DNA from 3 places in the Paenibacillus sp. 1182 genome. Region 2 is predicted to be linked to each of the others. Evidence: riboswitches for the same ligand, from Rfam matches in the RefSeq annotation. Region 2 holds a riboswitch; each other region holds the start of a gene.
What was found. Region 2 has a riboswitch for thiamine pyrophosphate ahead of JOD82_RS23190 (ECF transporter S component). Riboswitches for the same ligand answer to the same signal wherever they lie in the genome.

Region 1 (10,546 bases), on a different contig from region 2:
GGTGACGAAAAATGACGGATTCTCGGTATTTAAAACGAACCATCCTTAAAGACGAAGTAGACAGCCGCTTTCTTGGCGAGACCAGAACTCTCCGGATTTATTTGCCGCCCGGCTATAATGAAATATTGAGCTACCCGGTCGTGTACTGTCAGGACGGAGAAGAATTTTTCAATTTTGGCCGCATTGCAACTCATGCCAACCGCCTCATTCTAGATGAGGGCGTCGAACCCTTCATTATTGTAGGTGTGGAAGTGAATACAAAAATTCGAACGCAGGAGTATGCTCCCTTTGGCAATCGTTTTGAGGCGTATACCGCCTGTTTTGCAGAAGAGATTATTCCCTATGTAGAGCAAAAGTATCCTATAAGAAAAGATGCAGCGTCCCGTATTTTGGCGGGGGATTCACTGGGAGGCAGTGTGTCTCTGCATTTGGCTTTGATGTATCCTCAGTTGTTCAACCGCATTATCAGCCTCTCAGGTGCTTACTATGAAGCTTCGCAGGAAATCATCGCCCGTGAGAAAGATCTGTCTCATTTGCGGGTGTGGATGACGGTTGGCCTTCAGGAAGATGCATTTGAGAGTGATACTGGCATTTACAACTTTGTAGAGCTTAACCGTCAATGCGCAGATTTGCTGCGCGAACGGAACGTTGAAGTTTCTTACCGTGAAAAGGATGGCAAACATTTGTGGGGCTTTTGGCAAAACGAGTTGCCTGACGCGCTAATGTATTTTTTGGATCGCGCCTGAGTAAATTCTCCCAGGTAACTAAAAGGGAATGGAGCATTTGACCTACTAGGTCATAAAGCTCCTTCTTCTTTTTCATGATTTGGTTGCGCTTTCAAAAATGTATAACGAAAAACGGCAATGATTGCCGTCATCTGTCGTTCACATTATAGCTTTTCTTCTACGATCTTGTCCAGCAAGGCGTCGCAACCTGCGTCCATTAATCGATAGGTCTCTTCAAAATTCCCTGTAAAATATGGGTCGGGTACTTCTCTTAATTTTTCTTGAGGGAGCAAATCCATAAATTTTAGAATATCTGCCTCCGCTCCACCTGCAATCTTTCGAATGTTTCGTTCATTAGAGTCATCCATGCACACAATATAATCAAACGCGTCAAAATCACGGCCCGTTATTTGCCGCGCCTGTATGCCTTGTTCGCTGATTCCATGCAGTTTAAGTTGCTTTAGTGTTCCCTCATGCGGAGGATTTCCGATGTGCCAGTCGCCTGTCCCGGCCGAGTCCACCCCGATTTCTGCACCCAATCCCCGTTCCTGCGCTTTATGTCTCAGTATTGCCTCCCCCATCGGAGAGCGGCAAATATTGCCCAAACACACAAACAAAACGTTAATCATTTCGTTCTCCTTCCTATTACACGTTACACTTCCTTTTTTCTGTTTCATTGTAGCCATGTCCTCCAAAATTGTGCAAGCCATATTTAACGCGGTATACTTAAAAACGATGGTATATATAGGATCGTATCAGAAAGAAAGGATGTTGATTATGACAAAAAAACGAGCGATTGTATTTTCAGGTGGTCGTCTTAATGAAGAAGATTTACATCAAATACAGCCCGATGATTTTATTATAGGTGCAGATAAAGGTGCTCTTTTCCTGATCGAGCACGGTATTACACCACATATCTCTGTAGGAGATTTTGATTCAATCACACCAGAGGAAAAAGAAAAGGTAGAATCAGCAAGCCAACGTATGATTGCGTGCGATCCAGTACTTAAAGACTTAACAGATACTGAGCTTGCTTTAGAAATCGCTAGGGACGAACAGGCAGATCAAGTACTGATGCTTGGTGTGACTGGCACCCGGATGGACCACACATTGGCTAATGTTCAAATATTGGTACGTGCAATGCAGCATCATATTAGCTGCGCTATTATGGACGCACATAATTATATTGAGCTCACCGGATCAACGCTTGAAATCCAACCTATGGGCTATACATATACCTCCCTGCTTCCTATGACCGCCGAAGTAACTGGCATACAACTAGAAGGATTTATGTATCCGTTACATAATGCCACCCTCAAAATGGGACAATCACGTGCTGTCAGTAATAAGCTAACGGCTTCAAAAGGTACGATTTCCATCAAAAGCGGTCTGCTACTCGTTATTCAAAGCAAGGATTAATTATGACATTATTGTAACCATTATATAAATTGTTTTTCACTCAAAACCCTTGATGAACAAGGGTTTTTCCGTTTATAGAGATCAATGAATCGATATATTTTTTACAAATTGTAATTTTTAATCGTTTTTTAATAATCGCTGTGTAAGTCTTGTCCCTCAAGCATTTGAGCGTTCTTTTCCAACTATTAGGCGGCTTCAAAACTGTTATACTCAACGCTGTCAGTTAGTTAGCAACTCAGCAAAATATTGCACAAATCAATTTTTGGAGGTACTTACAACATGAATATGCAGAAAATCATAAAAAAGGTAATTATAGCAGGGGTCGCAGCCACGATCGGCTTTGGCACTTTTGCAATTGAGGGAACAAATACGGCACAAGCCGCCACTACGACTTCGGTAGGCCAAAAAGTAATTAACTACGGTGAAAAATATATGGGAACTCCTTATAAGTTTGGAGCTTCCACAAGCACTACACGTAATTTTGACTGTTCTTCTTTCATGAAGCACATATTCAAGAAATACGGAGTAAATTTGCCGCGTACTTCTGTTCAACAGTCTAAAGTTGGACATGCCGTATCCAAGTCCAATTTGAAAAAAGGCGACTTAGTTTTCTTTTCAAGCGGTAGTCGTGCTACAGGACGCAACATTACCCACGTAGCAGTCTATATGGGCGGGGGTAAAATTTTACACACTTACGGCGGACCTGGCGTGACCATCTCCGATTTGAACTCTGGCAACTGGAAAAGAACATACATTAAAGCACGCCGCGTGCTGTAGTATGAAACTCATTTTGAAATATGCGAGCCGGGACGAAAAGTTCCGGCTTTTTTTATACCTAATACTATTCTGATACGGTTGGTGTTCTGAGTGAATAACCAATACCTCGTTCCGTACGGATCATTTTAAACTTATATCCCTTATCTACTTTAACCCTCAAATGTCTGATATAGACATCTACAACGTTCGTATCAACGATATAATCATGTTTCCAAACATCCTTCAGAATTTGCTGCCTGCTACAAACTTGGTTAAGATGTATCGCCAGATGAAGTAAAAGATCAAATTCCTTCGGAGTTAATTCCAGCTTTTGTCCCCCTCTGCTCACCAATCTGCTTGCATTGTCTATATGTAAATCACCCGCCTCGATTGCCCTTTTCACATCACGTTCAATACCAAAAATCCGCAATAAATTAGCCACTCTAGCCTGAAAAACTCTAGGATAAAAGGGCAGAACGATCACATCATGTGCTCCTTGTTCAAAACAGGAAACAATATGGTCCTCCTCATCCGATGAAGTCATTGCTAATAGCGGGACATGAGGATGGTATTGCTGCAATATGCGAAGTAAACCTTGCGAAACTGTCTGTTCATCTTTTATATTGAGCAGCAGCAAATCCACAGGATTATGGGCTACATAAGAGCTTGCATCCGTCGTATTGCTAACATGAACCACCTGATAACCTTCCTGCTCCAATGGACGAACAATTACGGGAGACGCTTCATTTACATCCACAAGCAAAATTAACGGGCTCACCTTTTCACCCACCTGGTTTGGACATAGCATTACATATTGGATACGAACAAGTTTGTGTTATAAGCCATTAAAGCATATTAATATTATTGTAACAAAAAAGCAGAAAATCATTCTCCAAAGAATGGCTTTCTGCTTTTATCGTTTAACCCAAATAGCGATGATACAGACTTCTTGCTTTTGCCACGTCCTTTGTCCCATGGATCAGCGCTCTGCCATCTGCAAAAACAACCAACCGATGCTCGCTTGTACTAAAGGAAACCAAAAACGGATTTCGCTCTACTTTTCCTTCTCCCAAAGAAGCAAATCTATCTGCCGTTTCTGCAAGATTCAGATGGATCGGGTTTGCTGGTCTAATTTGAACGGTATCCCTACCGCACAAAACATCTGTTTTCTGCCGATGAGAGGCCGACAAATAGGGATACGTCGGTTGGCTGCCGCAAGAAGGACAGTTCTCCTTTTTAACGCTATCTACCGCTATCGCTACATACTCATTTTTCCACAAATCAAACGAAAGTAACTTTCCTCTCAAATCTTCCGGATATCCGCCAAGAAGTTTGAAGGCTTCCGTAGTTTGGTTAGCCGTGACCATCTGTACAGCCTGCGGAATAATCCCGGCGGTATCACAGGTTTCCCCACCAAACGGTACAGTTCCCAGCAGACAGTGAAGACAAGGCGTTTGACCCGGTAAAATGGTGTAGGTTACACCATAGCTGCCTACACATCCCCCATAAATCCAAGGTATCCGATGCTTGAGTGCCATGTCGTTCATAAGAAGTCGGGTATCGAAATTATCGGTTGCATCCATCAAGAGATCTACCCCTTGGATCAACTCTTCCAGCTCTTCCACCCCAACATCCAGTACATGTGCATGTATAACCGTTTCCGAATTAATATCCTTTAATCTTCGCTGAGCAGCTACTACTTTGGGATATCTTTGCGCAGCATCACTTTCCTGAAAAAGCTGCTGGCGCTGCAAATTGCTCCATTCCACATAATCCCGGTCTACGAGGCTCACTGTACCTACACCCCCGCGAACGAGCGTTTCCGCAATACCTGTACCTAACGCTCCGGCACCTATGATTAGTACGTGGGAAGAAGCAAGCCGACGTTGTCCTGTCGGTCCAAAGGGCGCGAATCTTTCCTGTCTGGAATAACGGTCACTTGAATGTGTTCCTCCTGCACCGGATTTGTCAGTTACCTTCATGCCTGAACCATACCTTCTATCGGACTGCTTGCTGAAGCGTAACGTTTTACAGGAATCATCCCCGCCTCAAAACCATATCTTCCAGCACGAACAGCCAGTTTCATGGCCTCGGCCATTTTTACCGGGTCCTTCGCTCCTGATACGGCTGTATTCAACAAAACAGCATCTGCCCCTAACTGCATCGCCATTGCCACGTCACCGGGTGAGCGAATACCCGCATCGACAATAACCGGAACCTCCGCCTGTTCAATAATTAGACCTAATGAAAACGGATTAAGCAAACCATGTCCTGTACCAATCGGTGAAGCTCCAGGCATAACGGCATGTACTCCAAGCTCTTGTAGCCTCTTTGCTAGAATCACATCGTCCGATATGTAGGGCAGCACGATAAAGCCTTCTTCTAACAGCTTTTCGCTAGCTTTCAACGTTTCAAATGGGTCCGGCAGCAGTGTCTTGCTATCCCCAATGACCTCCACCTTAATCATATCGCACAGGCCGGAGGCTTTTGCCAATTGGGCAATACGAATCGCCTCCTCTGCTGTTGTAGCCCCTGCTGTGTTGGGAAGAAGTGTATACCGGCTCAAATCCAGCATATCGAGAAAATGCTGCTTATCCCGTTCCTCCAAGTTCAATCTCCGTACAGCAAACGTCAATATTTCCGTCTCAGCAGCCTCTACGGCTTGGGATTGGATATCCAGATCAGAGAATTTTCCTGTTCCCAACAATAACCTCGAGGTAAAAGATGCTTTTCCAATGGTTAACATAATCAACCGCCTCCCACAAAATGTACAATCTCTAGGCAATCTCCATCTTTCAGTACCGCTTCATCATGATCTTCACGGGTCAATATATGCCGATTCAGCTCCACCACTACGGTTTTCACCTTTACATCAAGCTCATGTAGCAATTGATTCACATGAGTGATTCGATTAGAAAAGGTCAGGCTCTGGCCGTTAATCGTCAGCTTCATAAGCTTTTCTCCTTGAGGAGCTCAGAAGAAAAACTACTTATCCCAAGTTCTGCTGCACAAGCCCCATTAAGCATAGCTGCCATCGCACGCCCGGTAGCATCACTCAGCAGGACACCGTTGCGATAATGCCCGACTGCAGCATATACGCCCTCGACCCCAGGAACAATGCCTATAAAAGGATGACCTGATACAGCCTGCGGACGTAAGCCCGCCCAAGCGCGTATAAAAGAAGCTTCACGGACGCGCGGCAGCCAGGCAGAGGCACGTGCCAACACCCCCTCCAAGCCTCCTACGGTCACCTCTTCGTCATATTGATGTGGAAGGCTCGTTGCCCCAATCCAAAGCTCGTTATTCTGTTTAGGCACGAGGTAAATATCATCAGCATAAATGGTATATTCTAACGGGTGATCCTTCAAGGAGACCGCTACCGCTTCGCCCTTGACCGGATAAAGTGGATATTCAAACCCAACCTGCGCTAGCAATTTCATGCTATCCAAGCCTCCGGCAATAATGACCTGATCGCAGGAAAAAAAACCACTATCTGTGCGGACACCGCAAATTCGATCATCCTGTATGACCAGTTGCTCTGCCTGTGTACCAGACCATACCGTTGCTCCCAGCACCGCAGCAGCACCTGCATAAGCACGGCAAAGCTGGACAGGAGCCACTTGTGTCTCCTTTGAACGATATATTGCCCCGATCGCTTGTTCATCCAAACCTGGAATTCGTCGGGCCAATTCTTTCGCATCCCACCAGATAGGACAATCACCCTTTCGCGTTTTAGCAGCTTTCCAGCGTTTTTGGCCTTCAGTCTCCGTACGGAAAGGGGTCACAAACCCTTCAGTACGGAATTCCACCGAAATACCTGACAAACGCTCTAGATCACAGACAAGCTCAGGGAATGCATCTCGACTTATGCGAGCAAATCGTGATAGCTCAGAGTCGGTGAACTCTTCACTTTCCGCTGCCAGCATTCCAACCGCTGCTCCTGAGGCTCCCTCACCCGGGATCAATCGTTCCAGCATAATCGTACTTCTTCCCTCCTTGGCCACATGATAAGCAATGGAACTGCCGATGACACCTCCACCTATGACCAAGCATTCAGCGTGTCCAATCGCTCTTTCCTCTGTGTGTATCTTTAGCATTTGTTCCGTATCTCCTCTCCATAAACCCTTCTGCTTTCAGCTTGCCTCTACTCTCGTTTTCTCGCTACAGGCTGTGAACTACAAGGTCTGCCATTCGCCTATACTCCATTGCAGCTGCAACGGGCGACTCAGCCTCCCATATACCAGACATCACCGCAATTCCGCTTGCTCCGGCCCTATAAAGCTCCGGGATATGATGCGGTTGTATGCCGCCTAGCGCAATCACCGGAATGTTCGACAACCTGCAAATATGTTCAAGCTGAGCTAAACCCCGCGGTACAATACCGGGCTTACAATGGGTCTCATATACGTGACCATAAAGTACATAGTCCGCTCCTGCCCGCTCAGCAATTTGCATCTCCTCCAAGGAATGTACAGACACTCCACAGCGTGTACCCTTTGGAAGTAGGCTTTTCACATCCACAACAGGTAATCCATTAGCTGGTAATTGAACGGCTCCGACCAAAGTAAGTAAAGCTACATCCACACGATCATTTACTACAATTTGTTGCAAAGGAACTTCCTGCTCCACCAGGCTGCGAGTCAAAGAAAGCAATGCAGAGGCACCATTCTGTTTTAAACGTGCGTGTACATAATGAACATACGGACAAATCACAGCAGCCACTTGGGCGGCTTGTGCAAAAGTGCCCTTTTCCATCGAAATTGCGTGTAATTCGATTTTGTCTTCACCTCACATTGGACTAAAGGATCTAAGCTTAGCCAGCCACGTCTACCAGCAGGAATGAAAGGGGATTATATGTGAATCGTCTACGGAAGCTCGAACTACTTAAAATGAACGAAACGCAAAAAAACCACTTCCCCAAGGAAGTGGTTTAACGAACGTCCAATAATCGAACGGACCATGAATCCGTATACGTGTATCGTCCCACGCACAAACAAAAATAAAGATGGTGTTGCCTTGTTTGTACGGCGCTCACTTCCCTACGCTGGCATAACCCAGATCAGGTGCAAAGGGTCCGAAATCCATTTATTCCGTCTCAGCCGCATGGGCGGCTCCCCTAGTGTGACTATTTTATTGTATAAGCTAAAGATAGCTTAGCATATTTTTCTAATTCTGCAAACCCCACTTCGTGTGAAATTTGCTGGAACTGGATTTAGCTGATTTTAGTTAACTTTACTTGACCACTCTTCCACATTCCACGTTTTGGTTACCCAATCCTCGTAAAAGTCCGGTTCGTGAGATACAAGCAATACGGTCCCTTTGTATTCCTTCAAGGCACGTTTCAGCTCATCCTTTGCTTTAACATCCAAGTGGTTGGTAGGCTCATCGAACAGTACCCAGTTGCTTTCACGCATTAACAGTTTGCAAAGACGGACTTTAGCCTGTTCTCCACCACTGAGCGCAGATAGCGGACGCGTGATATGCTCATTTTTCAAACCGCAACGCGCCAAATGCGCTCGTACTTCATGCTGGTTCAAATGCGGAAATTCATTCCACACATCGTCAATCGGTGTAATTTTCTCGGCCTTTACTTCCTGCTCAAAATAAGCGGGCTGCAAAAAATCACCTTGATAAGTTTTTCCACTGATTGGCGGAATTTTTCCCAATATGGTTTTGAGCAATGTCGATTTACCGACACCATTGTAGCCGACAATTGCAATCTTTTCGCCACGTTCAATCGTCATGGACATTTTAGGCAAAAGGGCATGTGTATAACCAATCTCAAAATCAATACCCTCAAATACCGTCTTTCCGCTTGCACGTGCCTCTTTGAATTGAAAGGTTGGTTTTGCGGCTTCTTCAGGCTTATCAATACGTTCGATCCGATCAAGCTGCTTTTCACGGCTCTTTGCTCGGCCTGACGTAGAGGCACGCGCTTTATTACGCTGAATAAAATCTTCCTGTTTCTTAATAAAATCCTGTTGCTTCTCATAAGCATCAATATGCTGGGCTTTGTTCAGATCCGCCATTTCGAGAAACTTTTCATAATTAGCTGAATAACGGGTCATCTTGGCAAATTCAAGATGGTAAATAACATTAACGACCTGGTTCATAAATTCAGTATCATGTGAAATAAGAATAAAGGCATAGGGATAGTCCTTCAAATAGCGCGTAAGCCATTCAATATGCTCTACATCCAAATAGTTGGTAGGCTCATCCAACAGCAGGACATTCGGCTTTTCCAACAGCAACTTAGCAAGAAGAACCTTTGTCCGTTGCCCGCCACTAAGTGCGGATACATCCCGATCCAGTCCTATGGCCGACAGACCTAGTCCATTCGCCATTTCTTCAACCTTCACATCAATGAGGTAAAAATCCCCCATATCCAGTTGCTCCTGAATTTCACCCATCTGTTCCAGCAACACTTCCAACTCATCAGGAGAAGCATCCCCCATTTTGTCAGTAATCTGCATCATTTCCTTTTCCAATTCCAACAAAGGAAGAAAAGCATCCTTCAATACATCACGTACCGTTTTGCCCGGTGTCAGCTTGGTATGCTGATCCAGATAGCCGTAACGCACACGTGGAGTCCATTCCACTTTACCCTCATCCTTAAGCAATTTTCCAGTGAGAATGTTCATGAGTGTCGATTTACCAACACCGTTAGCTCCTACCAAACCTACACGTTCCCCCGCAAGCAATCGAAAGGAAACATTTTTAAATAATGCGCGGTCCCCAAAGTTGTGGGATACATTTTCTACAGTCAATAAACTCATAAGCTGTTTTTGGCTCCTTATTGTCATCGGCATTGCCGACTGTTCTTATTTCATATGCATTTCGTTTCTCTCAAAGCTTTATTGTAGCACATTCTGCAACCATATCGGAATATTGAAAACAGTGAATTTTAAGGTTTTTTGGTATGGATCTGCCTAAAAAAAGAAAAACCACCCATGAGGGTGATTATTATAAGCCATTATAACATTTGTACTCAAAGTAACCCGCAGCTGCTGCAGATTTTTCATCCGTGAAACGTTCACTCGCTTTAAAGGGAGCTGGACATGAATCTCTATAAAAATACTTTATTCCAGTATCTGGTTCTATGCCACCGATAATGTCTTGCTTTCTAACGACTCTCCCACCACCAAATCCATAGTTATTGTAATACCTGTCTCCAACCGGAATGCCTTGGATAAACGCGATCAGCCCCACATCATCTACCGTGTTGTACCACTCCTCTTGCGGAATGATCGGTAGCGTGAACGAATAAGTTATGCCGTTACGCGCTGCTTTTTCGTTATGGACATTAATAATTCGCGCCAAGTCCTCTTGAACGCTGCGAACAATGGTGGAACGACGTATTTGCTCAAAAGTTTCTGAATTATTCAGCAAAGATATAGCGGTCTGATCCTGAAGTTCCTTTTGAAAGCCCTCTATCCACCTGTGATTCCGAGCATCGTATGCGTGCACATAATTATCCAAGGTGAACCCCACACTGTTGCCTACTAAATCAACATAGGCATATGGCTTTTTTTCGCTCCATTTGTGGCCAATAGCAGCTTGTCCATGCTCGTCTGTATAGGCTTCTGAGGTGAACGCATAATAACCGTCATAATCCAGAATTACAATAGCCGGTATGTAATCCAATA
Region 2 (10,546 bases):
TCAAAAATATGTACAGTTGGCAGCCAAGGCGCATGTTCCTGTAATGGCTTTGGTACTGGATGTATCCGAAGCTGTGCTGCTGGAACGTGATTTAGGCAGGGAGCATCCGCGTGGCCGCCAACGGGTCAAGCAGCAGGCACAGCTGTTAAAGCGGAACCTGCGTGGGATCCGTGAGGAAGGCTTTAACGCTTGCTATATCCTTAAGGATATAGAAGAAATGAATTTTGTTCGCCGTGCGCAGCCACTGTTTCATGAGATTGGCTCAGGTATTGACATCATTGGTGATATCCATGGGTGCTACCGTGAGATGCTGGAAGTGATAGAGCGGCTAGGATATACGGAAGATACGGAAGGACTATACCATCATCCAGATGGCAGAAGACTGGTATCTGTCGGGGATGTGATGAGCCGTGGCCCCAAATCGTTACAAGCGGTGCAGTTCTGGAAAAAGCACGTGGATGCTGGACTAGCGTATATGATTGACAGCAATCATGGCTGGAAAATCGGCCGTTACCTTGATGGAAGAAAGGTGACTCTCAGTCATGGGGATGAACGATTTGCAGAGGAACTGGCCCAGTATGAACAAAAAGCGGGCAAGGCAGCGGCGGAACAGCTTAGAAGCGAGTTAAGGGACTTTCTGCTACATGCACCCTCACATCTTATTTTTGGCAGGAATGGATTGCGACACGTGGTCGTGGCTCATGCGGGGATTAAGGATCATTTTATCGGCAAACAGTCGGCACGTATTTCTGATTATTGCCGTTATGGAGATACGGAAGGACAGGATGCAGACGGAAAACCAATCCGCAAAGATTGGTTCGTAGACCATGAATCGGGAGAAATAGTAGTATGGGGACATGATCCTAGACCGCAGCCTACCCTTGTGAATCAGACGGTGAATATTGATCAGGGTGTGGTATTTGGCGGTATGCTAACCGCTTATCGTTTTCCGGAAAAGGAATTTGTCAGCGTTCCGGCACATGAGAATTATGCGAATGATCCCGATAGCCCACTTGTCCGGTGGCAGAGAAAACGGTTTTCCCCGCCGAATTTACGCAAGCTCATCGCTGGTTACAGTGTACTGACGGAATCGTATGGCGAAGTGCGCGTTCAAGGAGAATCGGTCAAAACCGCTATAGATGCCGTGTCACATGTGACAGTACCGATAGAGGAACTGGTGTATATTCCACCGACCATGAGTCCTGCTCCAGCGGTGTCTGCAGAGGAAGGTTATCTGGAGCATCCGCGTGAAGCGCTGGCTTATTATCGCGGGCAAGGGGTACAAACGATGGTGGCCGAGAAAAAACATATGGGTAGCCGGGCTATTTTGCTATTATTCAAAAACGAACAGGCCGCTGTCGAGTATGTAGGCTACCCGACATTGGGCACGATCTACAGTCGGAGCGGGAGAGCTTTCTTTGAACAAAGCCTTGGGAAGCAAGTGCTGGAAAAGCTGAATGTGGATCTACGGACTGCCGGATATTTTGAACGGAACCAGACGGATTTTGTGTTGCTGGATGCGGAAATTGTACCGTGGAATCTCAAGGCTCGGGAATTGATTGCTGCACAGTATGCGCATGTGGGTGAAGCAGCTCTGCTGGATCGCAGTAAGCTGGTAGACAAGCTGAAGCAGGCGAAGGTTGCGGGCCGAGAGGTTGGAGACTGGTTGGAGGAAATGGAACAGAAGTACGCGAATGCCGTGACGTTTCAAGAGGCTTTTCAAAAATATTGCTGGGATGTGGACGGTCTGGATGAAATTCGTATCGCACCGTTTCATACGCTGGCACACAGCGGAAAGACTTTTTTCGACCATTCTCATATTTGGCATATGGAGCAAAACCGGGAGCTGGCTGGGCTGTCTTCCCTGTTTATGGAGACAGAGTATCGCGTGATCACGGACGAAGCAAGCGAGGAAGAGGTCATTCGTTGGTGGAACGAGATGACAGAGGATGGTCATGAGGGGATTGTGATCAAGCCGGAACGCTTTTTGATGAAAAATCGGGACAAGATGATTCAGCCTGCAATCAAGGTGAGAGGCCGGAAGTATTTGCACATCATTTACGGTATGGATTATCTTGCCCCTGAGAATTTAAAGCGTCTGAAGCAGCGTCGAACGAACAAAAAGGAGCGTCATGCCCTGATGGAAGGAGCGCTTGGTATGGAAGGCGTGGAACGTTTTGTCCGCAAGGATACGGTAGATCGTATTCATGAATGCGTCCTTGCCGCACTATCTCTGGAATCAGAGCCGATTGATCCAAGATTGTAGTTTGCGAGGGAGGGATTGAGATGGAAAGGGGTACACCGTTAATTGATATTGGTGTGAACTTGATGCATCGTTCGTTTCATGCAGATCGGGAACAGGTGGTAGAGAGAGCCGCGGCTGTAGGGATTTCACCGCTGATTATTACCGGGACCAGTGTCCGCAGCAGTCGGGAAGCTTCTCAGTATGCAGCGCGTTATCCGGGCAAGCTGTATGCGACAGCTGGCGTGCATCCCCATGATGCCAAAGACTGCAGTGCAGACACGATTCAGCAGCTCCGCCAGTTGGCGGGTCAGCCGCAGGTCGTATCCATAGGGGAATGCGGATTGGACTATAACCGTGATTTTTCGCCACGTGATGTGCAGCGCCGATGGTTTGGCGAGCAAATCCAACTGGCGGGTGAGCTGAAAATGCCGTTATTTCTGCATGAACGAGATGCACATGAGGACTTTGTCGCTATGCTTCGGGAGTATCAAGGGCTTGTTGATAAAGCGGTAGTGCATTGTTTTACCGGCACGGAACAGGAATTGCGTACGTATGTAGAAATGGGACTGTATATCGGAATCACCGGCTGGATTTGCGACGAACGGCGGGGGAAGCATCTGCGTGAACTGGTCAGAGATATTCCCTTGGACCGTCTGATGATTGAAACGGATGCTCCATTTTTGACCCCGCGTAATTTGCCTGTGAAGCCTAAAGAAGGGCGTAATGAGCCCATGTATCTCGCTCACATTGCTGCTACGATAGCCGAATGTACAGGTCGAAGCATGATGGAGATCGAAATCGCGACGACGGAAACGGCTAAACGTTTCTTCGGATTATAGGATTGTCAAAGCCATAGATGTGGTATATATTATAGTGAATTAAAAAGCATTGTCGGGAGCTTGAGAAAGTCAGGCTGAGAGGGTGGCCCTTGCCACTGACCGTGAAATCTGATCTGGGTAATGCCAGCGTAGAGAAACCAAGAACACTATACAGGAATGCCGCTTTTTTTTGCGGTTGTCGATAGATTCAATGTATGTCCTAGCATTTTACCTTGATCCTGACTTGGCTGGGTATCAGTGTAGTAGTTTAGACTACTGGTTATATAAGGCATATCGACGAATGATGTTTTGTATGGTGCTTCACCTTTTACTGCGCATAAAGCTTGCCTGGAGATTCAGCTCCAGACAAGCTTTTTTTCATGGCCAAGAGGCCAACTATAAGGAAAAAGGGGAGCACGCAATAATGAATACTGCTGTAAGAGCGTCCAAAGGGTTGAAACTGACGGATATTTTGGTCACGATTGTGATCGCTGTTGTGTTCGGGTTGATCTACAAAATATGGGGACCTGCCTATGATTTGATGAAACCATTGGGTCTACACGCCGAGCAACTGATGTATGGCATGTGGTTTATGGCAGGTACGTTTGCTTATCTCATCATTCGCAAGCCGGGTGTTGCGATTTTGGCAGAGGTGGCAGCGGCAACGGTCAGTGCTTTTTTGGGAAGCGAATGGGGTATGTCCACCTTGTACTATGGCCTGCTGCAAGGCTTGGGAGCGGAGCTGTTTTTTGCGGCTTTTCTGTATCGGAACGCAAACCTGTGGGTTGCTTCGCTAGCTGCGGCTGGGGCGGCTGTCACTTCTCTGATTTTAGACTTCAGCTACGGGTATATTGATCAGCTATCGACTTGGAACTATGTTTTGTATATTGGATTTCGGATGATTGGCAGTATTGTGATTGCCGGGGTATTCGCGTTCTATCTGGCTAAGGCATTGGAGGTAACCGGAGTCACGCGAAGTTTGAGGCCTGCAACGGAACAAGATTATAAGGGGCTGGATTGATGAGCCGGGCAACCGAAGATGTGGTGGCTTCGATCACCCGGCTACGGTTGAAATTCCCCGGTGAGCAAGAGCTGCTTTTTCACAATATGTCTTTGTCTGTCCGCAAGGGGGAAAAGCTGCTGCTACTGGGACCGAGTGGATGCGGTAAATCAACACTGCTCCAAGTGTTAAGCGGTCTGATTCCACGCACGATAGAAGTGCCTATGAAATGCGATGCTGCTGTAATCCCAAGTGTCTCAGGTATTGTATTTCAAGATCCTGATACGCAGTTCTGTATGTCATATGCAGATGAGGAACTGGCTTTTGTGTTGGAAAATAATCAGGTTCCCCGGGAGCAGATGCGATCCCGTATTCGCGAGCTGCTGATACAGGTGGGTCTATCGACGGATGATATACATATGCCCATTGGCAGCATGTCACAGGGAATGAAGCAGCGGCTGGCGATTGCGTCTGTGCTGGCTATGGAGCCAGAAGTGCTTTTTCTGGATGAGCCCACGGCTTTGTTGGACGAGGAAGGCACTACACAGGTGTGGGATACCATTCGCAACATTTCGGTAGACCAGACACTGGTGATTGTGGAGCATAAAATTAATGAAATTGTCCATGATGTGGATCGGATTGTGGTGCTTTCTGCTCAAGGGGAGATCATTGCAGATGGAAGGGCCCAAGAAGTATTTCATGTGCACCGGCAGGCATTGTCCGAGTACGGCGTGTGGTATCCGGGAGTATGGAATGAAGCGTCTTCGCCACGTTGGAGTGAAGCAGTGACGCAACAGAATGGTGCGGGGACTGATGTGCTGGAGCTAGAACATTTTAGCGGCCTCCGCGGTTTAAGTTCAGTGATTTATGTGGAGCATGCGCAGGTGAAGCCTGGCGACTGGATTGGCGTGGTTGGTGAAAACGGGGCTGGCAAAAGCTCGCTACTGCTCTCCATGATGCGCTTACTTCGCACACAGGGACGTTATAGCGTGCGCGGAATTGAGGCAGGCAGTACAGAACAACTGGCAGAGCGTATCGGGTTCGCGTTTCAAAATCCCGAGCTGCAATTTGTAGCGCATACCGTACGAAAGGAACTAGAGTATTCGTTACCCAAGAGCTTGTATACCGTTGAACAGTGCCGGGAACGGGTCGATCGGATGCTCGTACAGTTCGGACTGGAGCGGCTGGACGAGCGGCATCCGTATCAGCTTTCGTTAGGCCAAAAAAGGCGGTTGAGTATTGCTACGGCTATGATTCGTGAGCCGGAAGTGCTGCTGCTCGATGAACCGACCTTTGGGCAGGATGCGCGTAATACCTTTGTCATGCTGGATATGTTGGAGCAGCTGAGAGCGGCGGGCACGGCCATTGTGATGGTCACCCATGACCCGGAAATTGTCCGTCGATATTGTACCGATACATGGCGGATTCAGAAAGGGGAACTACAGTATGAACCTGTCCTTTCCCCATCATAAAACATGGCTGCATCGCGTGAATCCGGGCCTAAAGCTCGTGATGTTTTCCATCCTGTTTGTGGTCGTTATAGTCATTCATGATCCGAATGTCATGTTTAATGTTGCGTGTGCTATGCTGTTGCTGCTTGTCTGGTCAGGCCATCCATGGAAGAGGCTGCTGCTATACGGGTCTCCCTTTATATTGGTGTTTATTTCAACTTCAACGGGCATGATGATGTTCGGCAAAGGGGTGACGACCTGGTGGACATGGGGCTTGATCCATGTGACGCAGGAAAGCTTTTACCGAGGCATGCATCTGGGCTTTCGTGCGCTGAGTATGGCTGCGGTAGGTTTGTTGTTTGGTTTAACGACTCGTCCAGTGGACCTTTTTTATTCACTGATGCAGCAATGGAAGCTCCCTCCGAAGTATGCATACAGCTTTTTGGCAGCCATGCGGTTGATGCCTATGATGGTGGAGGAATTCCAGGCATTGAGACAAGCCCACCGTATTCGAGGTTTACATCAGCATGTGTCCAAATGGAATATGTATGCCACGCTTCGCAGGTATGCGATTCCGCTACTCGCTCAAAGTATTCGGCGTGCCCAGCGCATTGCTATTGCTATGGAAGCCAAGGGTTTTACCAATGAAACCAAGCGAACGTATTATTATGCGATCGGCTATTCGGCTATAGATATTGTATTCATATTCTATTTTGTCGTCATGCTTACGCTGGCTTGGGGACTTGGGATTTGCTTTCCTTATGTAGGGGTGTGGGATGTACGTTAATTGTTGTCAAAAGGCTTTGCCCGTTTTCTGCTCTGTGGTATATTAATGCAATGGGAATTGACGGCTCGTACAGACCCGCCTGGGCTGGCGGGCTTATTACATTTTCCCTGAGAAATGGATCATCAGGAGGCCAGGTTTCATGATTACGCTGCATCAGGTAAACAAGCATTATACCACCTCAAGCGGCCAATTTCATGCGGTTCAATCCGTGTCCCTTCAAGTGGAGGAGGGGGAAATCCACGGTATTATAGGTGCCAGCGGTGCCGGTAAGTCTACCTTGCTCCGGTTGATGAATGTATTGGAAAGGCCGGATGAGGGAAACGTGGTTGTGAACGGGGAAGATCTGACTCGCATGCCGGAAAAACGTCTCCGTGAAGCGCGGCGATCCATAGGGATGATTTTTCAGCATTATCATCTTGTTCACAATCGGACGGTCAGTGGAAATGTAGCAATGCCGTTGGAGCTGGCAGGTGTCGCGAAAAAAGAGAGAGCAGAACGTGTGCGCGAATGCCTGCAATTCGTCGGCTTAGCTGATAAAGCAGAACAGTATCCGGCACAATTGAGCGGAGGCCAAAAGCAACGTGTAGCGATAGCCAGAGCGCTGGCGAATCGACCTGCGGTGCTGCTGTGTGATGAGCCGACCTCGGCGCTTGATCCGCAGACGACCGCGGATATTCTGGGCGTGTTACGGGAGATCAACCGTGAACTGGGAGTTACCATTGTAATTGTAACGCACGATATGGACGTGGTACGCAACATTTGTACCCATGTATCAGAAATGCGGGATGGACAGCTGCTTTCCACGCAACGTGTAGCTGACGCTGCGGTAGGTTCAACAGCGAAAGCAGGTGAAGCTGATGAATGAAATGCTGAACATCATTGCGCAATATCAGTCTGAGATATGGAAAGCCATCGGAGAGACGTTTATTATGGTGGGGATTTCTATCGCAGCAGCTGTACTGTTAGGGCTTCCGGCAGGAACGATTTTGTATTTGTGCGGCAAAGGGCAAAAATATGAAAATCGACTGCTGTTCACCCTATTGAACAGTGTGGTCAATGTCATTCGCTCGTTCCCGTTTTTGCTGCTCGTCGTGTTTATGATTCCATTTACACGTCTGGTCGTAGGGACGGCGCTGGGTACGATGGCTGCTACGGTTCCCTTGTCAGTGGTGGCCATCGCCTATTATTCGAGGCTGGTGGAGCAATCATTGCTTGAGGTGCCGAAGGGTGTAATTGAAGCCGCTACTTCTATGGGGGCATCCACTCTTCAGCTTATCTTCAAATTTCTGTACGTGGAAGCTCGTTCTGGGCTTGTACTGGGTTTGACCACGTCCACCATTAGCTTCATCTCCTACTCCACGGTGATGGGCATTGTGGGCGGTGGCGGGGTAGGCGATTTTGCCATCCGCTACGGTTACCAGCGTTTTGAAACAGGCTTGATGGCGTTCACCATCGTCGTCATGATTATTTTCGTACAAACGATCCAGTTCACTGGAAGCACCATATCCCGCCGGATCGACAAGCGGTAAATGGTTTATGAATCTCTTCATTAACACTTGCACCGCCCACTATGGGAAATAAAAATGACTTTACAGTGCCTCAAAAGCGGAGCGGGCAGAATTGTTCTGGAGAAGCGTCAGCGATCGGAAGAACAATCTGCACGCGAAGCGGCTATGCTGTAACTCATTTTTATCTTCCCGATCACAACTAATTTTGGAGGTTCCACATCGAATGAGTCGGAAAAACAACATGAAAACGAACTTGAAATTACTTACACTATTTGCTGTCGTTATGCTACTGGTTGCCGGATGCGGTGGTCAAAAGCAGGCTACACAAGAAACACAGTCTAAAGAAGCGACTTCCCAAAAAGAAGTGACCCTGAAAATAGCGACGCTCATCCCACCGATGACAGATGTGCTGGATATCGTGAAGCCGCTGCTTAAACAGGACGGAGTCAATCTGGAAATCGTCGTGCTTTCAGACAATATCCAACCGAACAACGCATTGGCAAGCCATGAAGTGGATGCTAACTTCTTTCAGCATGCTCCTTTTATGCAACAATATAATGAAAGCAACAAGTCTGATTTGGTAGCGATAAAACCAATTTACAACGCCATTTATGGTGCGTACTCCAAAAAATACAAGAACGTTAAAGACCTGCCCGAAGGTGCGACTATTGCCATTGCCAATGACCCGGCCAATACAGGACGTTCTTTGGTAATGATGGAGCAAAACGGTTTGATCAAGCTTAAAGAAGGCGTAGGCTATAATGCTACACAGGCTGATATTATTGAGAATAAGAAAAAGTTTGTGTTTAAAGAAGTGGATTTGTTGATGCTGGCGCGCTCACTGGATGATGTGGACATGGCTGCCATGTATCCCGCATATGCCAAGCCGCTCGGTCTGACACCGAAGAAGGACGCGCTGATTACCGAAAAAGACGATACGCACTTTGCCATTAATCTGGTAGCGCGTAAGGATAATGCAGATTCCGATGCCATTCAAAAGCTGGCAAAGCGAATGACCGGACCGGAAGTGCGTAAATTTTTTGAGGACAATTACAAGGATAGCGTTGTTCCAGCATTTTAATTAAATAAGTATTGAAACATTATTTATGATGATATTTGACCTGTATAATGGAGTGAAGTCTGTGAAGAGCAGATGGTCTCCCTTGTGCAGGTTTTTTTCTTTTTCATCCTTAATATGGATAAATTTCATCGAAATCAGGGTACAAAGTCTTATTTTTTAAGATTTTAGTGTATTACAGCATTATGAATTTTGGTCATAAAGGGTGATGGAGTAATGATAAGGAACCTATTAAAATAAATATACGAACAAACATTCGTTTTCGATTTCGTTAACGGTGTTTTAAATGGGTCAAAAAATTCAGCTGACAACGGGTCAAAAGCGTGAATAAAAAGGAAGGGGAACGACATGAAGCTGCTTGTAACTGTAAAAAGTCTGGGAAAACGCAAGCCCGCACTCGCACGACAGGAAATAGAACTGAGTCCTGCTCCAAAAACATTGCGAGATTTGATTACTGCAACCGTTGCTTTGAATGTTCAAAAGCTGCGGGATAAGCAGGAGAGTGTCGCGCTGATTCCATTCCTCACGGGAGAGGAAGTTGAGGCACAAGGCGAGATAGGCAAAGTAGGATTCGGTTCCGTATATAATGATGGTGTCCCGGATATTAAGGATGCTGTGAACACAGCGATGCAGGCCTTTGAAGATGGTTTATACAGAGTTTTTGTGTGTGACGAGGAAACTATTGAACTGGATGCTCCTTTGGCACTTAAGGATGGGAATGAAATTGTATTTATACGCTTCACAATGCTGGCTGGAGGCCTATGGTAGAGGGGGAAATGAAATATGCATCGAGAGAACAATGAGCAAGAATATTTCACCACACTGAAGGAGCGCGCGGCGCAACTGGAGGGACAACAACAGGAGTTGGCTCAGTATGTTGTGGAACTGAGTAAGCTTCATTACATACAGGAGAACGAGGAGCCATTTAACGAATGTCAGCGAATATTAAAAGAACGGGCGACAGAAAGCGGAGAACCGCTGTTTAAGCCACTAACAGAGGTATTACGTGCTCTAATTGGACAAACAGCGGGCGATGTATTCGCACATCTAACAGAGCATGTGACTGAATATCCATACAGCACCGGGTATGCGCGAAAACCGTTCCGCACTTCAGATATTACGGCCCATACTTCCCGAGTTTATAAAAGAATGGTGCAGTTGATCCGAATGGACTGTATCGGATTCTCTATAATGGATTATTTAACGAAAAAAGATTATGAATCAGGTAGGGATTACCGGATTCAGGAAACGATTGGTGATTGGATTGCTTACGAGCTAGACAACGGCAATTCACAGGTGCTTGAGGCGCTAAAAGCTATTATTTATGGGGATAATCAGGCGGCGTTACTTACACGCAATATGATTAAAGGCATGCTCCTGAGTCATCAGGAGGAGAATTATCGCATGATCGGAGAGCTCCTGGCAGCTGCCAAACTCCAAGAGGGATTGCGCCAAAGTATTGTGGAACAAATGGATGAAGGAACCCCGGAGGCTCTAATATATCTGTTAAAGTTGATCATCGACCAAGGCTTCATTCGTTACAGCTCGGTAGTGCGGGCGCTTGCAGTATGGACGGGAATGGGCTTGGAATCCGCCAATCAACGGGTCGTTCGCCAACTGATCGAGCAGGCATATGAAGCATTGACTCGTAGTGAACTG
Region 3 (10,546 bases), on a different contig from region 2:
AGGCGTTGCTTTTACAGAAGAAGAACGCAAAGAACTGGGTTTGGATGGAATCCTTCCTCCCACCGTCCTTTCATTGGAGAAACAGAGCGTACGAGCATATCAGCAATTTCTCGCACAACCTACCATGCTACGTAAAAATGCTTCTCTCAACGACCTCCACAACCGAAATGTCGTCCTCTACTATCGGCTACTAACCGATCATTTAAGTGAAATGCTACCCGTAGTCTATACACCGACCGTCGGAACCGCGATTCAAGAATATAGTCACGAGTACAACCGCCCTGGGGGCGTATATTTGTCGATAGATAACCCGAACGGTATTGGACAAGCGTTTTATAATTCCGGTTTGAGTGGTGAAGATGTGGATCTGATCGTCGTAACGGATTCCGAAAGTATTTTGGGGATTGGGGACTGGGGTGTCGGGGGGATTAACATTGCTATTGGCAAACTTGCAGTGTATACGGCTGCGGCAGGCATTCATCCCGGGCGGGTGCTGCCCATTGTACTGGATGTAGGTACGAATAATGAAAAGTTGCTGAATGATCCACTGTACATCGGAAACCGCCATAAACGGGTTCGCGGAGAAGCCTATAACCAGTTTATTGATACTTTTATCAGCAAAACGTTAGCGCAATTCCCGAAGGCGCTTTTACATTGGGAAGATGTGGGTAGCGTAAATGCACGCCATATTATAGGAAAATACGGTCAAAGTATACTCACCTTCAACGATGATATACAAGGTACAGGAGCGGTGACCTTGGCTGCAATTCTTTCGGCGGTGGGTGTCACCAAGACTCCGCTGCGTGAGCAAAAGGTACTTGTCTTCGGCCCAGGAGCAGCAGGGATCGGTAACGCTGACCAAATTCGGGGCGCTATGATCGAGGACGGCCTTTCCGCGGAAGATTCATTCAAGTCCTTTTGGGCCTTTGATTACCGCGGGCTGTTAACGGACGATATGGAAGATGTCCTGAATTATCAGAAACCGTATGTACGTAAAAAAGAGGAAGTCAGCTCATGGACGCGGTCGGATGACGGCAAAATACCGCTGCTGGAGGTCATCCGTCAGGTGAAGCCTACCATATTAATCGGAACTTCTGGAGTAGCCGGTGCCTTTTCTGAAGAGATCATCAAAGAGATGGCGAAGCATGTAGAACGCCCGATCATTATGCCCATGTCCAATCCTACAAATCTTGCAGAAGCTATACCTGAGGATCTAATACGGTGGACCGATGGCAAGGCATTAATTGCTACCGGAAGCCCCTTTGACCCCGTCACTTATAACGGTACGAAATTTGAAATTGGACAGGCGAACAATGCCTTTGTGTTCCCGGGACTGGGTCTGGGTGCGATTGTGGTTAAAGCCAAAAGGATTACCCCTGCGATGTTTACAGCCGCAGCAGATGCCGTTGCCAATGGCGTAGATTCGAATAAGCCTGGCGGTGCGTTGCTCCCTCATATCCAAAAATTACGTGATGTTTCGTACGTTGTTGCGGTTGCGGTAGCGAAAGCAGCGATTCAGGATCAGGTAGCTCAGGCACACATTTCAAATGTTGAACAAGCTATACGGGATGCAATGTGGAAACCGGAATATGTCAAGGTCAAAGCAGTGGAAAGCGTAATACATCACCCTCACTAATGCTCCATTTAAGAAGGAGATTGCCTTGTTCAGACAGGCAGAATACGTCAGTTCAAGCAAGGAGAATCAATCTATGAGTGTCGGACATATCTTGTATATTTTGGTGCCGATTTTTTTCGTTATTATTTTAGGGTGGTTAGCGGGGCATTACAAAAGCTTTGATGCCTCTTCCTCCAAAACCCTAAATGCGCTCGTTACCAAATTTGCACTACCTGCGCATCTATTCATCGGTATTACGACAACGGACAGGAAAGCGCTCATCGAGCAATGGCCATTCCTGCTGGCCCTGTTCATTGGCATTGTCGGCTTTTTTACCGTTCTCCTTCTACTGTCCCGCTTTGCGGGGAAGCAGTCGGTCAAGGATGCCGCCATGTTTGCTTTGAACTCGGCACAGCCGACCTTTGCTTTTATGGGCATTCCTGTGCTTGGAGCCATCTACGGTTCCGCTGCTGTCGCCATTCCGATTGCGCTTACCGGGATCGTAGTCAATGCCGTCCTTGACCCGGCGGCTACCATTATAGCTACCGTAGCCAGCAGGAATTCAGGCAAAGAACGGAACGGTCACCTCGGAAGGTTAATCTGGGACTCCATTCTTCATGGATTAAAAGAACCGCTGGCGCTGGTTCCACTGATTGGTGTAATTTTGACCTTGTTCGGCTTCCATTCACCGGATTTGTTGAACAAATCGTTGAATCAAATCGGAGACATTACGTCCGGGGCCGCTTTATTCGCTGTCGGAGTGACCATTGGCGTACGCAACATTAGTTTTAGTGTAAGTGCCTTTGCCATCGCACTGTTAAAAACAATTGTACAGCCTTTATTAATGCTGCTGATCGCCTACCTATGCGGTCTGTCGTCTGCAGATACTGTGAAGGCAGTTCTGCTCGTTTCCTTCCCGGGTTCAGCAGTCGCTGCTATGATCGCCACCCGTTTTGAAAGCCTGGAATCAGAAACAGCCTCCTCCTTTGTCATCAGTGCTGTCATATCGCTCGTTACACTCCCAGTACTGATTTCTCTATTGGTATAAATGCTGATTATTTAGACATTGGAGCCTGCCGCGAATTCCTTCGTGTAGACGGAACTGATCTTCTCCAGCGCCTTTTTCCCTCTCGGAAGCGAACTTCAGCTCTGTCGTTTGGCCCTTGACCAGATAGACATGTTTGACATAGCGTATGAACGTATGTACAGTAATAGTCAAAAGAATAGAAGTCCACTAGGGGAGCCGCTATGGCTGAGACAAGAACGTATCTTGGACCCTTTGAACCTGATCTAGTTCGTACTAGCGTAGGAAAGTGGAGCCTTCGTATATAAGGTTTCAAGCGTTTTTTGCGTATTGGGCCTATTGTTGAAGCCGCTCCATTTTTCTGGGGCGGCTTTTTAGCGTTGTTCCGGAATTATATTCTTACAGGACTTCTTGCTCTTCAATTTTATGGAGGTGGCGAAATTGAGTTTTACACAAGAACTCCGTCGGCAGGCGGACGGCATTTTTCAAGCGATTTTTGAGCATCCCTTTGTGAGAGGTATTGCTGAAGGAAGTTTGACAAGGGGACAGCTGATTCACTATGTAAAACAGGACTTTGAATATTTGAACGCCTACATGCGGATATACGGCATCGCAATCTCCAAATGCACCAATCGGGAGGATATGGCTGTATTAAATGAACAAATCTCTTTTATTCTCCACAGCGAGGTTCATCCGCATCAAAATTTCTGTGCTGTCGCAGGGGTGACCTATGAAGAGTTGCAGGGATATCCGCTCGCTCCGTCGGCTCATCACTATATCCGTCACATGCTGACGGTTGCGCATGAGGGTAGCCTGGGCGAGATCTTGGCTGTGCTGCTGCCATGTATGTGGACGTATGCCGAGATTGGTCGCAGGCTGCTGGATGAAGTAAAGCCGGATGAGTCTCATCCGTTCTATGAATGGATTGGCTTCTATGGAGACCAGCTTGATGATACAACACTCAAGTTCCGAGAACGTGTAGATGCTTGGGCGAAAGACGCAACGGCTGCTGAGCGGGAGCGGATGATTGAGCATTTTATACTGAGCTGCCAGCTGGAATATAAGTTCTGGGATATGGCTTATAAGCAGGAAGAATGGCCGGTCCAGATGCAGGCAGCGGTCTTGGAATAGTCAGCCTGGCGATTCGATGCGTGAAGTACGGTTAATGCCCTGTTGAACCACCAACTATAGAGAGGATAATCATTATGAGTACATGGAAAAAAAGTTATTCGGATCTCCTGACGAAGGTACAAAACAGCAAACCCCTCGTTCACAATATGACCAATGTGGTAGTCACCAACTTTACGGCCAACGGTCTGTATGCATTGGGCGCCTCCCCGGTGATGGCCTATGCACCTGAGGAAGTAGCAGATATGGCAAAAATAGCAGGCGCCGTCGTGTTAAACATCGGTACACTGAACCGCGAACTGGTGGATGCCATGATCATTGCTGGACAATCGGCGAATGCACACGGTGTTCCGGTGCTGCTAGATCCGGTCGGTGCGGGAGCAACGAGCTTTAGAACTGAATCGGCACTGCGAATCCTGAGTGAAGTCAAAATCTCATTGGTGCGGGGCAATGCAGCCGAAGTCGCACATCTTGTTGGAGAAGCGCGTGAGATTAAAGGCGTAGATGCCGGTGACAGTGCTGACAGCGACCATGTCGATCTGGCAATTCGGGCTGCTCGAACGCTCAATACGATGGTTGTCATTACTGGAAAAGAGGACGTCATCACCGATGGGGCCGAAGCACGAATGATTAGCGGCGGAGACGCGCTCCTCACGAAGGTAACCGGAGCAGGCTGTCTGCTGACCTCTGTGTTAGGTGCCTTTGCAGCTGTTGAACCCAACCTGCTGCTCGCAGGTACAGCAGGTTTGGCATTTTACGGTGCAGCAGCTTCTCGAGCCGCAGCACGTACCGCAGAGCTGGGGCCCGGCAGCTTCCAGATTGCCTTTCTCGACGAGCTGGCCAAACTGCATACAGGTTCACTAGAGGGGCATGTCTCGATCCATGAAGCCGGAACAACAGCAGCAGGTGGTGCGCGATGACAGACGTTCGTGTACCCAGAGCGCTGACGATTGCTGGTTCGGACAGTGGCGGCGGGGCTGGAATTCAAGCTGATCTCAAAACCTTTCAAGAACTTGGCGTGTACGGCATGTCGGCTATTACAGCCGTTACCGTACAGAATACCTTAGGAGTCCACGGCGTATATCCGCTACCAGAGGAAGCAACAGCAGAACAGATCGAAGCCGTAGGATTAGACCTTGGAGTGGATGCCCTGAAGACTGGTATGCTGTTTAATGCCGGCATCATCCGTCTTGTGAGCGAGCAGATCCGAAAGTTCGGCTGGAAAAAGGTCGTCGTCGATCCCGTGATGATTGCCAAGGGAGGCGCTGAACTGCTGCAACTGGAAGCGGTGCAGGCTTTGAAGGACGACCTGCTCCCCTTGGCACTGGTCGTTACACCGAATATCCCGGAGGCGGAAGCCCTGACAGGGATAAGTATCCATACGATGGAGGATCGCCGCGAGGCTGCGAGACATATTAGCAGTATGGGACCAAAATTCGTTGTGATCAAGGGTGGCCACGCTGACGAGAGCGAGAGCAGCGGACAAATTGTTGACCTGCTTTTTGACGGAACCGCCTTTATAGAGCTGAGCGGCAAGCGAGTACGGACTGTCCATACACACGGAACAGGGTGCACTTTCTCGGCAGCGATTACCGCGGAATTAGGGAAAGGGATGTCTGTACCGGAGGCTATCTCGAATGGTAAAGCCTTCATCCAGGCGGCGATTGAGGATACGTTGTCTCTGGGACAGGGACACGGCCCAACCAATCATTGGGCCTACCGACGTCGTCAGGAGATGCTTCTATGAGCGGCAGAATATTGTCAGAGGTGGTGCGCCGCCATCTACAGATATACCTGGTGCTTGGAAGCGTGAATTGCCTCGCGGAACCAGGCTGGGTCGTGCAGGAGGCTCTGGCTGGCGGGGCAACCATGGTCCAGTTCCGAGAAAAGGGTCTCGGCGCGTTAACGGGCGTTCCTATGTTCGAACTCGCGCGCCAGCTACAGGAACTGTGCCGTCACGCTGGTGTCCCCTTCATCATCAATGACAATGTGGAGTTGGCTCTTGAACTGGACGCCGACGGTGTTCACATCGGTCAGGACGATGAATCCGCCGATTCCGTCCGCGAGCGAATCGGAAATCGAATTTTAGGCGTCTCCGCCCATACCATTGAGGAAGCACGTCGAGCCATCCTGCAAGGTGCTGATTATCTCGGCGTCGGGCCCATCTATCCCACCATCTCGAAAGATGATGCCCATGCCGTACAGGGACCGGCAATTTTATATGAGATGCGTAAAGCGGGAATTGATGTGCCGATTGTTGGAATCGGAGGTATTACAGTGGACCGTGTTAAGGAAGTCGCACGTGCAGGTGCAGATGGTGTAGCGGTGATTTCAGCCGTGACACAGACAGAGCAGGTTAGAGGTGCGGTCAAGGAATTAAAGAAAAATATGGTCTCATTTCTCAATGATCCGATCTACATGTTTGATATTGATTCAACAGATCATCCAGCTTTTTAGATTGTTCTATTACTTTGGGATGTGTTAAAAATCCATACTTTTTCTGGACCTGGTACAGTTTCTTCCTAGCCCTTTCGACACAAAGTAAAGTCACACTTTGATTCATCAGCATGATCCCTCCTATATGTCATATTTTATAACAAAAAGACGTTTTTTGGATTTTCAAATGATGCGCCTAACAAAAAAAGAACATCACAAAAGTTTGCATAAACAGCAAAGCCCCAAAATCCACGTAAAAAAGCCTCCGTCCCCCCGAATAAAGCGGGACCGAGGCTCTTTTTCATAAAAAGATTCAATGAATATTAGAACATACAACCTAACCGTTTTAAGCACCTCCAATTTGTACTTGAGGCGTTATTCTTTGATTTTGGTTATGCGACTGAACAGGCATTGATAAAATAAACAAGAAGCTAGCTGCGCTGACCAGCAGAATCATTTTTTTCAACATTGTCTAACCACACCTTTTCTAATAGTTTGAAATACTCTTCCCTTGTTTCGGGAAGCGCATGTGCTTGGAAATGTGCAAAAAGTCCCGTACAGTTTATAAAATAAGTCTCATTATTTAGTATGTGGGCTTTTACCAATGCATATATTAAGTGTTTAAAGCCATCATTGAACATTCCCCGTCTTAAATAGTAATAAGCCAGTTCATAACCAAACCATGCAAAATAATCCGGCATCACTTGTTGGGTGTACATATCAGTAGATTGTGATAGCAGAGCAAAAGAATTAATCTCCACTTCAAAACGTGAAAGGACATCATTGATATCTATTGCATATCGGTTAGCAGCTATCATAACGTTCAGCAACTTGGATAGCTTTTCATTCTCGGTAGTGATTGATGTGGATGCAATATATTCAACATAATGAGGAAGCACATTCGTATCTCCAGATAGGAGTTTATTTACATAAGTATTACCTTCTGCCCAATGCTTGAACAAGTTGACCCAGTGTTGAGTTTTCTGGTCTGTCTCGATCACCCAATCTAAATCTGCGTAGGCATTTGTAAATTGTAATGCTTGCTGATAATCGCCTTGGGCTTCACAGACACTCGCACACAGTAAATCAGCATAGGTAATGTACACAAACATCGGGCGACTCAGCCTCTTTTCAGACTCCTCCCACTCTCGCTTTTTCTGTTGATGTTTCAAAGAATATTGGATCTCCGCTTTGGCTCTCATTTTTCGAGCAGTTGCATCGAGCTTGTCCCATTCACGCAGAGAACGATACACATTCGCCAAATCTTTTAACGCATCGAGTTGATCTATTTCATTCAGACGTTCGACAAAGGGTTCAAATCGTGTAGCCGCCTTGAGATTTCGGATCTGATTGTTACCCACCTGAATGGTAAACAGACGATACTGACAGATAGCCAAACGTTCAGAATGCTGGTACTTCTCGCCTTCCGCAATCCCTTCGTAGAGCAACAATGCAGCATTGTGCCGACCTTGTGCGAATAATTTTTCTGCTGCATCAAATAACTTTGGGGAATATAGAAGGTTGTCCATAATATGTCCCACTACAAGCTGGATAGCATCCAACTTGTCCAGTTCCGCACAGCGAAACAACAACGGCTCAATTCGCCTCCAATCCGGGGAACGCTCAATGATGTAGTTATCTATGTATAGTTCGTAAAAAAAACCTTCTGGTAGTCCCATAGCCCAAGTGATTCGATCAAGCTGATGTATAGCAACAGGACGATGCTTGGCAATCCAATTATTAAGTGTTCTTTGATGAACACCTGAATGTTCGGCAAATTGTGCCAGCGTCAAATTGTTTTCCCCTAAATAATCCTCTAACTTCGTCAAAATCGTAGGTGTATGTCCCAAGTCATAACCACCCTTCATACAAAAAATCCAAATTTTATACTTTCACCTCAAATTATTCACCATGTTTTAACATGTGTCAACATTTTTCTTCCATTATTCCTACTATATAAACTTGAATATGGAAATTAATAACCACTAACATGAAGTCCCTTTTGGAATCAGGTGGTCGCTCGCTCTACTAATTTGAATTCCAGATGATGTATCGTTTCATCCAGCCCTTCGAGGGCATTTCGAATCATAATGAACGCATTCTCAGCTTGCTTGTCTATCGGGTAATGAATCGTTGTCAAATCAAGCAAATGCGATATTTCGGTGTTATCAAAGCCTACTACTGCAAAATCGCTTGGCACAGAAACACCGAGTCTCCGTGCTTCAGTCAAAAGACCTGCTGCCAAATAATCGGTAGAACAGGCAAAGGCGTCCGGCCTGTCAGTTTGTGCTCGTTCTGCCCACCAATGAGCTATTTGTTCACCAGCTGCTATTGAATTTAAATCATAAAAATGCGGGAAGGCCTCAGCATCCAAATCATATTTTTCACAAAAGTCATGATAAGCTCGAATGCGTTCTTTTGTATTCAATCCCCGCATGCTGCCGAACACATTCACAATTTTCCGATATCCTCGAGCGTACAAATGTTCCAATGCCAGCGTATAGCCCTGATACTGATCCATAAATACAGACGGGATTGCCTCAATGTTTACACGCTGCCAGGTCACAATCGGACCATATTTTGTATAATGCTCAATCACACTCCACTCATTGACGCGAATCATGCAGACCAAGGCGTCCAGTTGCTTTCTCCGCAACATTTCCAGCGCTTCAAGTTCTCTTCCTTTCTCCCCATTCGTAATAAACAGCGCTATATTAAAGCCATGCTCCTGGGCATACATTGTAAATCCACGCACAAATAAACCCAATGAATCATTAAAAGAAAGTGAAATAATCCCTATGAGCTTGGTCATACCCTTTTTTAAAGATACCGCATTTAAATTGGGAACATAATCCAGCCGATCTATGACCTCCTGCACACGCTGCCTTGTGGGTTCACTCACGTACGGATGGTTGTTAATGACACGGGATACCGTAGCCGAGGATACCCCCGCCAGCTTTGCAATTTCATGAATATTCGCCATTTTTCTCACCTCGTTCTTTCTATTTTAGCATGTTCGTGTTTAGCATGTTCGTAGTGTCCGCCCTATAATTGTCACCTCCCAAAATAAGTTTTTTAAAAGCGCTTGACCTGTAATGCATTACAGGGATTACAGTGAATTTGTGCTTAAGAAAGCGGTTTACAAAACATACTTAGGAGGCACTAACTATGAAAAAAGGCATAAAGATTGCAACCATTGGCGGAGGCTCCAGCTATACACCAGAACTAGTAGAAGGCTTCATCAAACGTTATGCAGAGCTTCCCATTCGGGAATTGTGGCTGGTAGATATTGAGGCAGGACGTGAAAAACTGGAGATCGTAGGTGCTATGGCCAAACGGATGGTGAAGGCCGCAGGCATTGATTGTGAGGTACATTTGACGCTGGATCGTCGGGAAGCGTTGAAGGACGCCGATTTTGTAACGACCCAATTTCGGGTAGGCTTGCTGGAAGCCCGGATTAAGGATGAAAGTATTCCGTTAAAACATGGCATGATCGGTCAGGAGACCAATGGGGCCGGAGGAATGTTCAAGGCGTTTCGCACCATACCCGTTATCCTCAGTATCGTCGAAGATATGAAAGAACTATGTCCGAATGCATGGTTGATTAATTTTACCAACCCTGCGGGTATGGTCACCGAAGCCGTGCTTCGTTATGGTCAGTGGGATAAAGTCATCGGATTATGTAATGTTCCAATCGGCGCGATCAAGAGTGCATCAGCTGTGCTGGACAAACCGGAAGAAGAGCTGTTCTTTAAATTTGCAGGAATTAACCACCTTCATTGGCACAAAGTTTATGACAAAACAGGGGCCGAATTAACAGAGCAAGTTATTGAAGGACTGTACGCTCCGGGTGCAAAGCCAGAGAAAGTCGTTGAAAATATTAAGAACATGCGCTTCCTGTATGATCAAGTTCGTCAATTGAAAATGCTGCCTTGTCCTTACCATCGGTATTACTATATGACGGATAATATGCTCAAGGAAGAATTAGAGGAAGCCAAAAACGAAGGAACTCGGGGCCAAGTAGTCAAACGTCTGGAAGAAAGTCTGTTCGAACTGTATAAAGATCCGAATCTGGATTACAAACCAGAGGAACTATCCAAACGCGGTGGTGCGCATTACAGCGATGCAGCCTGCGAAATCATTAATTCCATTTATAACAACAAAGGCACATTGATGGTCGTTAGTACACGCAACAATGGTGCGATTGATGATGTTCCTTATGATAGTGCCATCGAAGTGACTAGTGTCATTCGCGCCCATGGTGCCGAACCTGTCAACTTTGGCAAATTCCCACCTGCACAGCGGGGCTTGCTACAAGTGATGAAGGCAATGGAAGAGCTGAC

Region 1: another riboswitch for thiamine pyrophosphate. It lies ahead of JOD82_RS01990 (thiamine phosphate synthase); the one in region 2 lies ahead of JOD82_RS23190 (ECF transporter S component).
Region 3: another riboswitch for thiamine pyrophosphate. It lies ahead of tenA (thiaminase II); the one in region 2 lies ahead of JOD82_RS23190 (ECF transporter S component).

What each region holds. Positions count from the first base shown of each region.
Region 1 is NZ_JAFICR010000001.1:396,765-407,310, reverse strand. It holds gene JOD82_RS02035 (alpha/beta hydrolase) at 12-746, shown strand; gene JOD82_RS02030 (low molecular weight protein-tyrosine-phosphatase) at 890-1,354, opposite strand; gene JOD82_RS02025 (thiamine diphosphokinase) at 1,503-2,144, shown strand; gene JOD82_RS02020 (C40 family peptidase) at 2,424-2,921, shown strand; gene JOD82_RS02015 (response regulator transcription factor) at 2,986-3,678, opposite strand; gene JOD82_RS02010 (ThiF family adenylyltransferase) at 3,821-4,882, opposite strand; gene JOD82_RS02005 (thiazole synthase) at 4,879-5,646, opposite strand; gene thiS (sulfur carrier protein ThiS) at 5,649-5,852, opposite strand; gene thiO (glycine oxidase ThiO) at 5,849-6,997, opposite strand; gene JOD82_RS01990 (thiamine phosphate synthase) at 7,062-7,655, opposite strand; TPP riboswitch at 7,920-8,028, opposite strand; gene JOD82_RS01985 (ABC-F family ATP-binding cassette domain-containing protein) at 8,123-9,676, opposite strand; gene JOD82_RS01980 (hypothetical protein) at 9,864-10,546, opposite strand, start outside.
Region 2 is NZ_JAFICR010000013.1:120,450-130,995, forward strand. It holds gene JOD82_RS23180 (polynucleotide kinase-phosphatase) at 1-2,266, shown strand, start outside; gene JOD82_RS23185 (TatD family hydrolase) at 2,287-3,084, shown strand; TPP riboswitch at 3,128-3,237, shown strand; gene JOD82_RS23190 (ECF transporter S component) at 3,488-4,084, shown strand; gene JOD82_RS23195 (ABC transporter ATP-binding protein) at 4,084-5,535, shown strand; gene JOD82_RS23200 (energy-coupling factor transporter transmembrane component T family protein) at 5,510-6,301, shown strand; gene JOD82_RS23205 (methionine ABC transporter ATP-binding protein) at 6,441-7,166, shown strand; gene JOD82_RS23210 (methionine ABC transporter permease) at 7,159-7,830, shown strand; gene JOD82_RS23215 (MetQ/NlpA family ABC transporter substrate-binding protein) at 8,033-8,890, shown strand; gene JOD82_RS23220 (hypothetical protein) at 9,236-9,655, shown strand; gene JOD82_RS23225 (DUF4132 domain-containing protein) at 9,671-10,546, shown strand, end outside.
Region 3 is NZ_JAFICR010000008.1:269,379-279,924, reverse strand. It holds gene JOD82_RS17945 (NAD-dependent malic enzyme) at 1-1,636, shown strand, start outside; gene JOD82_RS17940 (AEC family transporter) at 1,710-2,663, shown strand; TPP riboswitch at 2,842-2,944, shown strand; gene tenA (thiaminase II) at 3,081-3,770, shown strand; gene thiM (hydroxyethylthiazole kinase) at 3,845-4,687, shown strand; gene thiD (bifunctional hydroxymethylpyrimidine kinase/phosphomethylpyrimidine kinase) at 4,684-5,514, shown strand; gene thiE (thiamine phosphate synthase) at 5,511-6,224, shown strand; gene JOD82_RS17915 (aspartyl-phosphate phosphatase Spo0E family protein) at 6,169-6,336, opposite strand; gene JOD82_RS17910 (helix-turn-helix domain-containing protein) at 6,635-8,053, opposite strand; gene JOD82_RS17905 (LacI family DNA-binding transcriptional regulator) at 8,212-9,186, opposite strand; gene JOD82_RS17900 (6-phospho-beta-glucosidase) at 9,372-10,546, shown strand, end outside.